Regions from separate parts of the Stenotrophomonas sp. ZAC14D1_NAIMI4_1 genome, predicted to be linked through region 2. Evidence: predicted binding sites of a transcription regulator. Region 2 holds the regulator's gene; the other holds the start of a gene.
What was found. The regulator FliA, encoded in region 2, starts transcription of late flagellar genes. The targets are predictions, from matches to a motif close to TAAAGTTTNNCNNNCNNNGGCCGATAA.

Region 1 (7,899 bases), 1.9 Mb from region 2:
GGCGCGCACCACGATGCCGTCCTTGCTCCGGTGCGCGTCGCCGAAGTGGTAGATCGCCGCGAACGGTGCTTCAAACCATTGCGCCTTGTCAGGGGCGTCCTTGGCGACCACCGCGATGTTGGCGGCGCGCTGCGGTGCGAACTGCATGCGTTCGAAGAAGCTGCCGCCGCTCTCCTTGAAGTCGAAGGGTGCCAGCACGAACACCAGGTGCGTGTCGGTCATGGTGAAGGCATGCAGGTAGCCGCGGCCCGGCGTCGCGATCACATCGGCGCTGCGCAGCTGGCCGTCCTTGCCGATGTGCCAGACCAGCAGGCCGGCGCCACCCATCAGGCTGATCGAACCAAAGTTCCAGACGCTGCCGTCGCGGTCCACCAGCGGGTGCGCCGAGAACGGCAGGGCCGCCAGGTCGGGGCGCCAGGTCACCGGGCCGATGGTTTCCAGCGAATCGGGGTGGACCTCGAACGCCGAGCCGGATTCGCACAGGGCGAACACACGGCCATTGAGCGCCATCACCGAGGTGTTGGCCACGTTGGCATCGTCGTTGTTGCGCACCGCCTGCGCGTTGGGGACGCTGGTGCCGGCGGCGGGGTAGAGGAAGCGCCCGGCCTTCTGTTCACGGGTGAACTTGGGCGTGGCCACCATGCGCGCGCGGTGGGTCAGGCTGCCGTCGCCGTTGAAATGCCAGCCGTGGACCATGCCGTCGCCGTCGAACCAGTGGTCGTAGCGCAGGGTGCCGCGCTCGCTCCAGGCCGGGCCGTTGCGGTACAGGGTGCCGGCCAGGCCGGCGGGCAGCCGCCCCTGCAGCTGCACCGTGGCCGGGCCCAGCGTCTCGCTGCTCACCCCGCGCCAGCCCAGCAGCCACGGATGCTCCTGCAGGCCCTGGGCGAACTGCGCCGGGTCGTTGGCGAAGGCCGGGGCGCTGCGCAGGGCGGTGGCGCCCAGGGCCAGGCCTGCGGTGCTGCTGATCAGGGTGCGGAGGAAGCGGCGGCGATCCATGGCGGGCCTCGGTGCAGGTGGGGAATCAGCGCAGGGTGATGTCGATGGCGGTGCCGGCGGCGGGCAGCGTGAAGCGGGCTTCCTCGAAAGTCGGCTTGCGCATCACCTGCGGATTGTTGCTGAAGCCGTAGCCTTCGATCGGCATGCCCACCAGGTTGGTGTCGAGCTTGCCGTTGTCATTCTCGTCGTGGGTCAGCAGCACGGCGTAGCTGCCGGCCGGCAGATCCTTGAAGGTGAAGTGCAGGCTGTCGCCCTGCGGGTGTGCCTGCTGTGCCTGCACCGGTGCGGCCTTGCCGTTCCAGGCCTCGTCGGAGGACACCAGGGCGGCACGCAGGGTACCGGTCTGGGCGCGGACATCGTGCACGTTCACGGTCAGCTCGGCGGCGTGAGCGGTGCCGGCCAGCAGCAGGCCAGCAAGCAGGGAGCAGGTCAGGGCGGTGCGGATCATGGCGGCAGTTCCGTCTGGAGGTGTGGGGCCAGTCTGCGCCGCGGCCTGGCCCGGGTTCAGGGCCAGTGGTCATCGATCCGACGTGCCAGAAGTCACTTTCTGCGCCGGACCCATTGCCGTCGGGTGCCCGCGCCGGTCAGCATGCGGCCATGCCCAGCCTGCTCCGCCATCTGCTGCGTCCCCTCAGCCTCGCCGGCGCGGTCACCGTGCTGGTGGTCGGCCTGTCGTTCGGCGTGCAACGCAGCGATGCCGGGGCGAGCCTGCTGCTGCTCGGTGTGTTCCTGCTGTTGTTCGTGGCGCACGGCTGGGCGCGGTTGCCCACCCGTGTGCGTGCGGTTGCCGCCGTGCTGCAGGCGCTGCTGGCCGTCGCCCTCATCGCCCTGCAGCCACGCACCGGTACTGCACCGGTGCTGCTGGTGGTGCTGGTCGCACAGCTGGCCGAGCATTGGCCGCCGCGCTTCGTGCTGGTGGTTGCGCTGCTGGCCAACCTGGCCGAGTACGCCGTGCTGCGCCACAGCGGTTTCACCCAGCCGCTGCTGGTGGTGCTGCTGTACGGTGGGTTCCAGGCCTTCGCCGCGCTGACCGCGCACTACGCACGCAGCACGGCGCTGGCCCGCGACGAGCTGGCGCGGGTCAACGCCGATCTGCTGGCCACCCGTGCCCTGCTGGCCGACAGCGCCCGCGATGCCGAGCGGCTGCGCCTGGCGCGCGAGCTGCACGACGTGGCGGGGCACAAGCTCACGGCCATGCGCCTCAACCTGCGGGCGCTGGCCGCCGATCCGGTACTGGCCGGGCGCGAGGGCCTGCAGACCGCCGAACAGCTGTCCGGCGAACTGCTGTCCGACATCCGCCAGGTCGTGCAGTCCATGCGCGATGACCGTGGCCTGGACCTGGATACCGCCCTGCATGCATTGGCCGCGCCGTTTCCGCGCCCGCGCCTGCAGCTGCAGATCGCCGATGGCGTGCGGGTGACCGACCCGCGCACGGCCGAGACCGTGCTGCGCCTGGTGCAGGAAGCCCTGACCAATGCCGCACGGCATGGCGAAGCCGATAACGTGTGGCTGACAATGACGGAAGAGGAATCCAGGTTGCGTATCGATATCCGCGATGACGGACAGCGCGCCGAGCGCATCCGCGAAGGCAATGGCATTTCCGGCATGCGCGAGCGCCTGGCCGACGTGCACGGCCAGCTGGAGCTGGCCCGTACCGAGCAGGGTGGCATGCACCTGATCGCGCGGTTGCCGGCATGAGCGGCGCACCGATCCGCGTCGCCCTGGCCGATGACCAGGCCTTGGTCCGTGCCGGGCTGCGCGCGCTGCTGCAGGGGCTGGGCGTACAGGTGGTGCTGGAAGCCGAGGATGGCCAGGCGCTGCTGGATGCACTGGCCACCCAGCCGGTGGACGTGGTGCTCAGCGATATCCGCATGCCCGGCCTGGATGGCATCGGGGCGCTGCGCCAGCTGCGCGCCCGCGGCGATGCCACACCCTGCCTGCTGCTGACCACCTTCGATGAAAGCGACCTGCTGCTGCGCGCCAGCGAAGCCGGTGCACAGGGGTTCCTGTTGAAGGATGCGGCGCCGGCCGACCTGCGCGAGGCGATCGAGCGGGTGGCCGCCGGCGAAACCCTGCTGCTGCCGGTCAGCACCGAACCGGTGCGCTCGCGCTACCGTTTCCACGACGAAGCACCGCCCAGCGATACCTTCGGCGAACGCGAAGTGGCCATCCTGCGCCTGCTGGCCGGCGGCTACAGCAACAAGGAAATCGCGCGCAGCCTGTTCCTGGCCGAAGGCACGGTGAAGAACTACGTGTCCACCATCCTCGACAAGCTCGGCACGCGCGACCGTACCCGCGCGGTGCTGAAGGCGATTACCCTGCGCATCATCTGAAGCGGAGTGGTGCAGCGATGAACCCTGTCATGCATGTCGAGATTGCGGTGGCCGACCTCGCCCGCGCCATCGCGTTCTACCAGCAGTGGCTGCAGGTGGTGATCGACGCTCCGGTGCATGTGCACGACTGCACGATGGCCTACCTGCCGTTCGAGGATGACGCCGGCGGCGCCAGCATGGCCCTGGTGCACGGCGCGGACTATCGCCCGTCCGAGCAGGGCGCGCGCATCTACATCGGTGTCGATGATCTGGACGCCAGCCTGGCCCGCGCGCTGCAGGCCGGTGCCGCGCTGCGTTTCGGCCCTGCCGAGGCCGGCGGCTGGCGCGTGGCGGAGATCGCCGACAGCGAAGGCAACCGCATCGCCGTACAGGCCCCGATAGCGACCTGACACCACTCTGTAGAGCCGAGCCCATGCTCGGCTGCCGTTGGCCCGTAGAGTCGAGCTTGCTCGACTGCTTCGCGCACCCAGTCGAGCAAGCTCGACTCTACACGGCCGTCGCCTGCCACCGCTGCAGCCACCCGGCAATGGCCGGGTCCAGCCGCGCATCCTCCGGCAGCCTTATGCCAAACCCTTCCTGCAGCACCTGCCGTACGTCGGCCACGTCGCGCAGTGCGCGCTTCTCCGGCGCCTTTCCCGGGCGGTACTCGGTGTACTGGCCGCTGCCAACCGTGCGGCGTCCTTCCGGCCAGGTCAGCGACGCACGCAGTTCCCCGGGGAAACTCGACTGCGGGTGTGTGCACACATACCAGTTGCCCACCTCGTTGTCGGCCGCCGCGGGCGACGTAAGGTCGAAGCGGTACAGCGGACGCCAGTCCTCGCCGCTGCTGGCTGCCAGCAGGAAATCGCCATCGTCCAGCCGCTGCAGCCGGTAGCGCTCGTGCGGCGTGTCCTGCGCCGAGGGCGCGTGCAGGCGCAGCGGTACGGTCGGGGTCAGGCTGCCGAAGCCGGTATCCACCAGCCAGTCCTCGCCATCCAGCCGCACCCGGATCAACAGGTGCGTGCGCGGCGTCAGTTCACCTTCGCCGGCCGACAGCAGCACGCGCGCACTCAACGCATGGGCGTCGAAGCCCAGCGACTGCAGCAGCGCGAGGAAGGCGCCATTGAGCTCGAAGCAGTAGCCCCCGCGCTGCGCCTCCAGCAGCTTGCGTTGCACGCGGTCCAGGTCGATCGGCACGGGGTCGCGCAGCAGGCAGGTCAGGGTCTCGAACGGCACATGGGCGTTGTGGCGCTGCTGCAGCAGGGTCAGCCCGGCCAGGGTGGCCGGCGGCGCGGCCTGCAACTGCAAGCGCTGCAGGTAACGGGGGATGTCGAGCGCGGTCATGACGGCACCAGGCGGGGCAGGGGCACCTACTGTGCAACCGCAACCGGGGTTGAGGTCAAGGGCGGGCGCCGATGTCATCGCCCCGTCGCCTGCGGCCGGTACAAAGACCGCGACCGCCGGCTCGGCGGCCCGATGCGGAAAACAATCCTAAAGTCTTTCTGATCCGGGCCGATACAGGTGCGTCCTTTCGCCTGGAGTCTGTCATGTCGACCGCGGTTGTTCGCCTTCGGTCCCTGCGCACCCGCCTGGTTGGGCTGCGCTCGGCGTTTCCTGCCCTGTTGCGCTGGCTGCAGCCGCACCGGCTCAGCGTGGCCGACAAACTGAAGGCCACCCTGTGGGTCTGCGGCCTGGGCCTGGTCGCCATTGCCGGCGCCTACGCCTGGACCGGCCACGCAAGCGGGCAGGCCGCCCGCACCCAGGCCAGCTACCAGCGTGGCAGCGATCTGGCGGCGGCGCTGGCCACCCGCGTGGCCGAAGCGCGGCGCCTGCAGACCCAGTATGCGCGCAGTTTCGACGATGCCGACCGCAGCCAGCTGCTGGCCACCCAGCAGGAACTGAAGGACGACCTGCAGGCGCTGCGCGCGATGCCGATGGATGCGGCCCGTCGCAAGGCGCTGCAGTCCCTGGCCGAGGCGGTCGACGGGTTCTCGCAGGGCATCGCCGCCCTGTTCGAGCGCGTGGATGAAATGGGCCGCGGCGACGCCGGCCTGGCCGCACAGCTGCAGCAGGCTGCCGATGCGCTGCAGGCGAACGTGGCTGCGCTGCAGCGTCCGGCACTGGAACTGCACGTGCAGAAGATGCGCCGGCAGGAGGCCCTGCTGCTGCTCGATGGCGACTCCACCCACGCCGACCGGGCCAGCGAGGAGAAGCTGCCTTTCGACCTGGCCCTGGCCGGGTTGCCGGCCGAGGCGCAGGAAAGCCTGCGTGCCGACATGGATGCCTACCAGACGGCGCTGCTGGGCTACACCGCCGCCCGCGTCGGCCTGGATGTGGAAGCACAGTCGCTGGTCGATGCTGCGGCCGGCGTGGCGCCGGCACTGGCCGCGTTCCAGAAGGCACAGGTGCAGGCGCTGGCCCAGGCGCAGGCACGCCAGCAGGCCGGTGCACGCACCCTGAGCGTGCTGTTCGCCGCGACGCTGGCCCTGGTGGCCGGCGTGCTGATCACCAGCCTGGTGCTGGTGCTGCGCGCCGTGCGGCGCCCGATCCAGGACACCCTGCGCTTTGCCAGTGACATCGCCGACGATCGCCTGGACACCACCCTGCGCGTGCACAACGCCAACGATGAGATCGGCCAGTTGGCGCAGCGCCTGATCGACATGCAGCAGCGCCTGCGCGCGCGCATCGAGGAGGAACGCGCGGTCGCCCGTGGCAATACCCGCGTGCGCCAGGCACTGGACAGCGCACAGACCGGGTTGATGGTGATCGACGCGGAAGGGCAGGTGGCCTACGCCAATCCCGCGCTGCTGCAACAGCTGGGCATGCAGGCCGACGCGCTGGTTGGCAGCGATGCCGTGCGCCTGCACCCGGCGATGACCAGCCTGGCGGGCGTACGCCGACGCGAGGAGCGCGAGATCAATCATCTCGGCGTGCGCTACCAGCTCATCGCCAACGCCATCATCGACGAGGATCACTTCCTCGGCGTGGCGGTGGAATGGCGCAGCCGCGCGCTGGAAACCCTGCTGGAAACCGAAGTGGCCGCACTGGTCGACGCCGCCGCACACGGCGAACTGCACGGCCGCATCGCCCTGGAGGGCAAGCAGGGCTTCGTGCGCACGCTGTCCACCAGCATCAACCACCTGCTGGCCACATTCGAAACCAACCTGGGCGACCTGCAGGCGCTGCTGGCAGCACTGGCCCGGGGTGACCTGAGCGTGCGCATGGAAGGCGACCTGCAGGGCGTGTTCGCGCGCATGCGCGACGATGCCAATGCCACCGTCGGCCAGCTCGGCCGCATCGTCACCCGCATCCAGCAGGCCACCTCGCGGCTGGACGTGGGCGTGGGCGAGATCGTCGCCGGCCACCATGATCTCTCGCAGCGCACCGAGCAGCAGGCGGCCAACCTGGAAGAAACGGCTGCGTCGATGCACGAGCTGACCGACACCGTCGGCCGCAACGCCGACGCCGCCGGCCGTGCCGATGCGCTGGTGCAGGGCGCGGCGGCGGTGGCCGCACGAGGCGGCCAGGCCGTGGGCCAGGTGGTGGCCACCATGCACGGCATCAGCGAAGCGTCGCGCCGCATCGGTGACATCACCCAACTGATCGATGGCATCGCGTTCCAGACCAACATCCTGGCGCTGAACGCCGCCGTGGAAGCCGCGCGTGCCGGCGAACAGGGCCGCAGTTTCGCCGTGGTGGCCTCCGAAGTGCGGTTGCTGGCACAGCGCAGCGCCGAGGCTGCCAAGCAGATCAAGGGCCTGATTGAGGACTCGGTGGCCCGCGTCGGCCAGGGCAATGTGCAGGCCGAACAGGCCGGCACCACCATGGGCGAGATCGTCGGCAGCGTGCAGCAGCTGGCGGAACTGCTCACCGCCATCCGCAGCGCATCGCAGGACCAGCACGCGGGCATCGCCCAGGTGAACCAGACCATCGTGCAGATGGAATCGAGCACCCAGCGCAATGCCAGCCTGGTGGAGGAAGCCGGTGCCTCCACCGCGCACATGCAGACGCAGGTCCAGGCTCTGGCCGAAGCGGTATCGGCGTTCCGCCTGCAACCGGAGCGACGCCCGCGCGTGGCGGCGTGATAGAACTCCGGTGGTGCCGGCCGCTGGCCGGCATTTCCATGGTCATGCCGGCCAGCGGCCGGCACTACCAGAGGGGGATCAATACACGTCGCGGCGGTAGTGCCCGCTCTCCAGCAGCGTCTCCACCGCATCATCGCCCAGCGCCGCACGCAGCACCTGGTCAACGCCTTCGGCCATGCCCTGCAGCGAGCCACACACGTGGATCACCGCCCCACGCGCCAGCCATGCCTGCAGTTCCGCCGTAGCGGCCTGCAGCTGGTGCTGCACGTAGCCGCCGCCATCGGCATCACGCGAGAACGCCAGGTCAACGCGCGCCACGTGGCCCTCGGCCTGCCACTGCGCGATCTCCTCGCCGAACAGCTGGTCGTGCGCGCGCTGGCGCTCGCCGAACAGCAGCCAATGGCCGTGTTCGCCATGCTGGGCGGCTTCGCGCAGCAGGCTGCGCAGGCCGGCAATGCCGGTACCGTTGCCGACCAGCACCATCGGCGCGCCGGCCTGGCGGTGGA
Region 2 (7,899 bases):
CGAAGTGATGGGCCTGCAGCACGGCCTGGCCGGCACGCGCCGCGCCCAGCGCTTCTTCGGCGGCATGGCACAGCTCGACCATGGCGGTGATGCCGAGGAAGCCGGCGCCGCCCTTCAGCGTGTGGTAGCCGCGGAAGACCGCATTGAGCTGGTCGTTGTCCTGGGGTGCCTGTTCCAGCGACACCAGCTGTTCGCCCAGGCGATCCAGGATTTCCTGCGCCTCGATGATGAAATCGGCAGTGATGTCGTCGGCAACAGCGCTCATGCTTACAGCCCCAGGTCCGACAGCAGGTCGTCGGCGTCGTTCTGCGAGACCGCGTGGCGGTCCAGTCCCTTCAGTGCCGGCCCGGCCAGTTCAGGGTCGGTGCGATGCTGTTCCGGCGGCAGGCCGAGCGCGCCAAAGCCTTCGTGCACGCGGCGGACGATGCCGACCACGCGACGGATGATCTGCCCGGTCAGGTCCTGGTAGCTCTGGGTCAGGGCGATCTCGGTCAGGTTGTGGCGGATGCGTTCCAGCTGCGCGTCCTGGCCCGGCTGCAGGCCATCGGCACGCAGCTGTTCGGTCAGGGCGCGGCATTCTTCGGCCAGGTCCAGGGTGCGGTGGGTGGCCTGTTCGGTCATCGCCACGACGTGGTCCAGGCGTGCGCAGGCATCATCCAGCTCGCCGGCCTCGTCGGGCACGGTCGGCAGCTCGCCCAGGGCCTGGCCGAGTTCGCGGGCCAGCCGCGAAAGACCGCTCATCATCGGCTGGGTGCGCGCGGCCACCAGGCTGTCGATGCGCTGGCGCCAGGCGGCCTCGTCACCGGATTCCAATGCATCCAGGGCTTCCTGCAGGCGCAGGGCAAGGGCGCTTCTGTCGACCTGTGCGTCCATCAGGCGCTCGCCGCCAGGCGTTCGAAGATCTTGCCCAGCTTTTCTTCCAGGGTCTGCGCGGTGAACGGCTTGATGATGTAGCCGTTGACGCCGCTCTGGGCCGCTTCGATGATCTGCTCGCGCTTTGCTTCGGCGGTGACCATCAGCACCGGCAGGGTCTTCAGCTTGGCATCGGCACGGATCGCCTTCAGCAGCTCGATGCCGGTCATCACCGGCATGTTCCAGTCGGTGACCACGAAATCGAACGGCTGGCTCTGCAGCATCGACAGCGCGGCATGCCCGTCCTCGGCTTCGGCGGTGTTGGTGAAGCCCAGATCGCCCAGCAGGTTCTTGACGATGCGACGCATGGTCGAGAAGTCGTCGACGATCAGGATGCGCATGTTCTTGTTCAAAGCAGAGTTCCTTTGTTGTTCACTGCGGGCGGCCGGGGGCAGCCGCCTCGCGCATGTTCATTGTTCGAGGCCGGCGTCGACCGCCTCGAACACCTTGAGCCGGCCGCGCAGGCGCAGCACGGCCTGGCCGTGGATCTGGCAGACCCGCGATTCGCTCACGCCGAGCACCGCGCCGATCTCCTTCAGGTTCAGCTCCTGCTCGTAGTACAGCGAGAGCACCAGCTGTTCGCGCTCGGGCAGGTGGCCGATGGCCTTGCCCAGCTCGCGGCCGAACTCGCCACGCTCCAGCACCTGCTGCGGGGTCGGGCCACCCTGGGCGACCGTATCCAGCTCGCCCTGGTCCTCGATGCGCGACTCCAGGCTCAGCACCTGGCCGCGCGAGGCGTCTTCCATCAGGCGCAGGTACTCGGGCAGGGGCATGTCCATCGCCGCGGCCACTTCAGTGGCGCTGGCGGCACGGCCGCTGCTCTGTTCCAGCCGGCGGATGGTGGCGGCCGCGTCGCGGGCACGGCGGTGCACCGAACGCGGCACCCAGTCGCCACGGCGGATCTCGTCGATCATCGAGCCACGGATGCGGATCGAGGCGTAGGTCTCGAACGAGGCGCCCTGGTCGGCGTCGTAGCTTCGCGAGGCTTCGATCAGGCCCATCATGCCGGCCTGGATCAGGTCGTCCACCTCGACGCTGGCCGGCAGGCGCGCCGCCAGGTGGTGGGCGATGCGCCGCACCAGGTCCGAGTGCTGGGCGATGACGTCGGTCGCGCTCGAGCGCTGGACTTCCTTGTACTGGGCTGCGCCTTTCATACGGTCACCCCACGCTGCTTGAGGATGCGTTCGAGGAAGAATTCGACGCCACCACGCGGTTCGGTCGGCGCCTGCCAGCGGGCGGTACGGCGGGCGATCTCGGTGATCGCCAGCGCGGCCGGGCTGGACGGGTAGGCCTTGACCACCGGCTGCTGGCGCTGCACCGACAGGCGCAGCCAGTCATCCTGCGGCACGCAGCCGAGGTAGTTCAGCGAGACATCGGCGAGGAACTTCTCGCAGACGCGGGTCAGCTTCTCGTACAGCACGCGGCCTTCGTTGGGGTCGCGCACCATGTTGGCCACCACCTGGATGCGATCCACGCCACGTTCGCGCGACAGCACCTTGATGAGCGCGTAGGCGTCGGTGATCGAGGCCGGCTCATCGCAGACCACCACCACGGTGTCCTGCGCGGCCTGGCAGAAGGTCAGCACGCCGTCGTTGATGCCGGCGGCGGTGTCCACCACCATGATGTCCAGCTCGCGTTCCAGCTCGGAGAACACGTTGACCAGGCCGACATGTTCGGCTGGGGCCAGTTCGGCCATGTGCCGGCGGCCCGACGCGGCCGGTACCACCAGCACGCCGTTGGGGCCCTCGATGATCACGTCTTCCAGGCTGCAGCGGCCGGCCACCAGGTCGGCCAGGGTGAACTTGGGGTTCAGGCCGAGGATGACGTCGATGTTGGCCAGGCCGAGGTCGGCGTCCAGCAGCAGGGTGCGTTTGCCCATGCCGGCCAGCGCCACGGCCAGGTTGGCCGACACGTTGGTCTTGCCCACGCCGCCCTTGCCGCCGGTCACCGCGATGGTGCGGACAGGGCCGAGCGGCTCGCTGCGGGTAGCCGACAGCGGGAAGGTATTGGTCAGCTTGGCGTACTCACGCGACGGCATGGTTCAACTCCGGGTTGCAGGGCATATCGGCCGCTCGGCGCAAATCTTCAAGGCGAAGTACGAGATTGGCTGCACTGGCCCGGTGCAGGTCCTCCGGGACGTCCTGGCCATCGGTCACCCAGGTGATCGGCAGGGCATGGTCGACGGCCACCGACAGGGCGTTGCCGAAGCGGCCGGTCTCGTCCAGCTTGCTCAGCACCAGGCCCTGCAGGTTGGCCGCGCCGAAGCGGCGGACGACCTCGTCCATGTCGCCGAAGCTGGTATTGGCCGGCAGTACCAGCAGGGTGCGCACCTGGCGGGCGGCCCGCAGCCACTGCAGCTGGGCGGCAAGGGCGCGATCACGCGGGCCCAGGCCGGCGGTATCGATCAGCACCAGCTTGTAGTCCTGCAGGCGCTCCAGCAGCTGGTCCAGGTCGGTGCCGCTGTTGGCTTCGTGCACCGCGATGCCGAGCTGGCGGCCGTAGCCGTACAGCTGCTCGCGGGCGCCGACGCGCAGGGTGTCGGTGGTCACCAGGGCCACGTCGCGCGGGGCGTGCTTCTCGGCGAAGCGCGAGGCCAGCTTGGCGATGGTGGTGGTCTTGCCGGCGCCGGTCGGGCCGACCAGGGCGATCACGCCGCCTTCTTCCAGCGGGTCGACCGGGGCGATCGGCAGCTTGCGCGAGATCAGCCCCAGCATCAGGCCGCGGCCGCGGTGGGCCTCGGTCTCCAGCGGGATCTGTATGGCCACGTCGCGGGCGAGGCCGGCATCGAAGCCGTACTCGTCCATCAGGTCCAGCGCGGTGGCGCGCACCGCACTGCCACGCAGGCGCTCGTCGGTGAAGCGGTTCATCTCACGCTCGATGACCTGGCGCATGCCGGCCACTTCCTGGCGAAGCTGGCGGATCTCGCCGTCATCGGCGGCCACCATGGTCAGGGCCGGGACCGGGGCCAGCTGCGGGGCCGGTGCCGGCGTCGGTGCGGCTTCGGCAAGCGGCGCTGCGTCGTTGGCAGGCGCGGCGGCGGCCGGGGCTTCCACGATGGCAGCGGTGGCCACGGCCGGGGCCATCTCCACCGGCGCTTCCACCGGGTCAGCGGCGACCGCAGGGGCCGGCAGCGGCAGCGGCGGCGGCAGCAGGGCGGCGCTGTCATCTTCCAGCGGCGGATCGATCAGGAAGCGGGCGCGGTTGATCGGCGCGGCGGCAACCGCTGCGGTACTGGCCGGCGGCGCGACGATGGCGTCGGCATACGGGGCGAAGATCTGTTCCGGCAGTGCCGATTCGTTGACGCTGGCGCGGGCCAAGGTGGAGGCGAAACCGGTGCTGCCACGGGTCGGCACGATCTCGTCGGCGCTGTCCAGGGTGCGGCCGGTGGCACCGACGGCGGCGCGGGCCAGGGCGGCGACCGCCGAGGTGGTGGCGGCCACCGGCTCGGCGGCCGGGGTCGCGCTGCGGCGGCGGGTCACGGCGGCGATCACGGCATCGGCGGCGCTGCGCGGCTTCGGCGGCGGCGGTGCGATCTCGCGGCGCGAGGCTTCCAGCGCACGCTGCACGGCACTCTCGTCGTAGTGGGCGGCGGCGACGATCTCGATGCCTTCCTCGATCCGGCGGTTGGACAGGATCACGGCGTCGGGGCCATGTTCCTTGCGCACCAGGTTCATGGCCGAGCGCATGTCGGCGGCGACGAATCGTTTGATTTTCATGCTGTGGTCACGGGACGAAGTCGGCGGAGTGGCGGTCGAGGAACGCGGGTGGTCGGTGGTCTGCACGGTTCGGGTTCCCCTTGGAATCTGTCGTGTGGTGCGGTTTGAAAGTGGTGTCTGTTTTCTGGCGCTTGGAAGGCGGGCGTCAGCTGATCGTTCCGACCAGCTTCAGGCGCTTGTCTTCCGGCACCTCGCTGTAGGCCAGGACCGACAGCGACGGAACGCTGTGGCGGACCAGGCGGGCCAGCGCGGCGCGCACCGGGCCCGGTACCAGCACTACTGCCGGCTCGTTTCGCGCTTCCTGCTTGCTGACACATTCGGCCAGGCTCTGGTGCAGTCGCTCTGCGAGTCCGGGTTCCAGCGCGGCGCCGTTGCCCTGCGTGGACTCCTGCAAGACACGTTCCAATTGCGGGTTGAGGGTGAACACCGGCAGCTCCGCCGACATTCCGGCGATCTCCTGCACGATGAAGCGGCCCAGCGCGGTACGCACGGCTGCGGTCAGCGTGGCCGGGTCCTGGCTGATGGGGGCGTGCTCGACCAGTGCTTCGGCGATCTTGCGCAGCTGGCGGATCGGAATGCGCTCGACCAGCAGGTTCTGCAGCACGCGCACCACCGCCGACAGCGGAAGCGCCTTGGGCGTCAGATCTTCGACGAGCTTGGGCGCGCTCTTGCCGAGGTTGGCCAGCAGGTGCTGCACTTCCTCGTGGCCCAGCAGTTCCGGCGCGTGTTCGCGGATCAGGTGGGACAGGTGCGTGGCGACCACGGTGGCCGGGTCGACCACGGTGTAGCCCATGGTCTCGGCCTGGGCGCGCTGGTGCGGCTGGATCCAGGTGGCATCCAGGCCGAAGGCGGGGTCCTTGCCGGCGATGCCTTCCAGCGGGCCCAGCGCACTGCCGGGGTCCAGCGCCAGTTCGCGGTCGGGGTGGATGTCGGCGGTGGCCACCGGCACGCCATGCACCAGCACGCGGTAGCCGTTGGCCGGCAGTTCCAGGTTGTCGCGGATATGCACGGAGGGGATCAGGAAGCCCACGTCCTGGGTCAGCTTGCGGCGCACGCCCTTGATGCGCGCCATCAGCTCGCCGCCCTGGTTGGCGTCCACCAGCGGGATCAGCCGGTAGCCCACTTCCAGGCCCAGCGGATCGACCGGGCGCAGCTCGTCCCAGCTCAGTTCGGCCGTGGGCGCGGGGCTGGGCTGGCGGCCCAGGGCGGCCAGCGCGGCGGCATCGCCGGACCCGGCGGCATCTTCGGCGGCCGGTGCCTGGCTCTTGCGGTACAGCTTCCAGGCGATGAAGCCGAGGATCGCGGCCAGCGTCAGGAAAGCGACGTTGGGCATGCCGGGGACCAGGCCGACCAGGCCGAGGATGCCGGCGGTGATCGCCAGTGCGCGGTACTGGCCGAACACCTGGCCGGTCATGGCCTGGGCCATGTCCTGCGAGCGCGAGGCGCGGGTGACCAGCATTGCCACGGCGCTGGAGATCAGCAGGGCCGGCAGCTGCGCCACCAGGCCGTCACCGATGGACAGCAGGGTGTAGGTGGCGGCGGCATCGCCGAACGGCATGCCATGCTGCAGCACGCCCACGGCCAGGCCGCCCAGCATGTTGATGAACAGGATCAGGATGCCGGCGATGGCGTCGCCGCGGATGAACTTGCTGGCACCGTCCATCGCACCGTAGAAGTCGGCTTCCTCGCGGACCTCTTCACGACGGGCCTTGGCTTCTTCACGCGTCAGCAAACCGGCGTTCAGATCGGCGTCGATGGCCATCTGCTTGCCGGGCATGGCGTCAAGGATGAAGCGCGCAGTCACTTCCGAGACGCGCCCGGCGCCCTTGGTGATGACCACGAAGTTGATGATGGTCAGGATGGCGAAGACCACGATGCCCACGGCGTAGTTGCCGCCGATGACGAATTCACCGAAGGCGGCGATGACCTTGCCGGCCGCCTCGTGGCCGTTCTGGCCGTGCAGCAGGATGACGCGGGTGGAGGCCACGTTCAGCGCCAGCCGCAGCATGGTGGTGACCAGCAGCACGATCGGGAAGATGGTGAAGTCCAGCGGGCGCTTCACGTAGACCACCGCCAGCAGCACCATCAGCGAGATGGCGATGTTGAAGGTGAACAGTGCATCGAGCACGGGTGCGGCCAGCGGCACCACGACCATGGCCAGCAGGGCCAGCACGATCAGCGGCGCGCCAAGGCCCTGGCGGATCATCTCCAGGGCGCGGCGGGTGTTGAAGCTGGATGCCTGTGCGCTCACGGGCGGCCTCCCTTGCCGAATTCATCCACATCCACATGCGGGGCGGACGGCATCGGGCCGGTCCGCCAGCTGCGCAGCTGGTAGACGTAGGACAGCACCTGGGCGACGGCGGAATACAGTCTCACGGGAATTTCCTTTCCGAGTTGCCCCTCCCGATACAAGGCGCGTGCCAAAGGCGGGGCAGAGACAATGGCGACCTTGTTGCCGTCGGCCACTTCACGGATGCGCAGGGCGGTTTCATCCACGCCCAGGGCGACCACGGTGGGGGCGCCCATGCTGCCGCCCTCGTATTTCAGGGCCACCGCGTAGTGGGTGGGGTTGACCACCACCACGTCGGCGGTAGGCACCGCTTCCATCATCCGGCGGTTGGCCAGCTGCTGCTGCATGTGGCGGATGCGGCCCTTCACCTCGGGGCTGCCTTCGCTTTCCTTCATTTCCCGGCGCAGCTCTTCACGGGTCATCTTCAGCTTGCGCATCCAGTTCCAGCGCTGGTACGGGGCATCGATGGCGGCCAGCACCAGCATGGCCCCGGCCGCGGCCAGCAGCAGCTTCAGGGTGAAGCCCAGGCCGTGGCCGATGGCCGATTCCAGCGGCTGGTTCAGCAGGCCGCGCAGGCTGTCGAAGCTGGCGGCGAAGACCAGCATGGCCGAGGCGCCGACGAAACCCATGCGCAGCAGTGACTTGGTGAGTTCGGCCAGGGCTTCGGCACCCCACATGCGCTTCAGCCCGGACAGCGGGTTGAGCCGGTTCGCGTCGGGGACAAGCGACTTGTTCGACCAGCGCAGGCCGCCCATCGCCACCGGCGCCAGGAAGCTGGCCAGCAGGCAGACCAGCAGCAGCGGCCAGCAGGCCATCATCAGGCGCAGGAACAGCATGCCGAAGTGCCCGAACAGCAGCTGCGGGTTCTGCCACAGGGCCGGTTCGGGGCTGAGCGCGGCACGCATCCAGGCACGGCCGCCGGCCCCCAGCGAGGCGGCGCTGGCCATGATGGCGATGATGCCGGCACCGAACACGGCCACG

Region 1: the regulator FliA is predicted to act here: its motif matches at 4,801-4,827, upstream of C1927_RS18965 (methyl-accepting chemotaxis protein).

The regions. Positions count from the first base shown of each region.
Region 1 is NZ_CP026001.1:4,159,816-4,167,714, reverse strand. Features, by position in the region: gene C1927_RS18995 (carotenoid oxygenase family protein) at 1-996, opposite strand, end outside; gene C1927_RS18990 (DUF2141 domain-containing protein) at 1,022-1,444, opposite strand; gene C1927_RS18985 (histidine kinase) at 1,594-2,694, shown strand; gene C1927_RS18980 (response regulator transcription factor) at 2,691-3,329, shown strand; gene C1927_RS18975 (VOC family protein) at 3,347-3,718, shown strand; gene C1927_RS18970 (arylamine N-acetyltransferase) at 3,816-4,652, opposite strand; gene C1927_RS18965 (methyl-accepting chemotaxis protein) at 4,856-7,393, shown strand; gene C1927_RS18960 (sulfite reductase flavoprotein subunit alpha) at 7,472-7,899, opposite strand, start outside.
Region 2 is NZ_CP026001.1:2,273,212-2,281,110, forward strand. Features, by position in the region: gene C1927_RS10525 (chemotaxis protein CheA) at 1-265, opposite strand, end outside; gene C1927_RS10530 (protein phosphatase CheZ) at 268-873, opposite strand; gene cheY (chemotaxis response regulator CheY) at 873-1,265, opposite strand; gene C1927_RS10540 (RNA polymerase sigma factor FliA) at 1,323-2,066, opposite strand; gene C1927_RS10545 (MinD/ParA family protein) at 2,063-2,950, opposite strand; gene flhF (flagellar biosynthesis protein FlhF) at 2,937-4,628, opposite strand; gene flhA (flagellar biosynthesis protein FlhA) at 4,774-6,834, opposite strand; gene flhB (flagellar biosynthesis protein FlhB) at 6,876-7,899, opposite strand, start outside.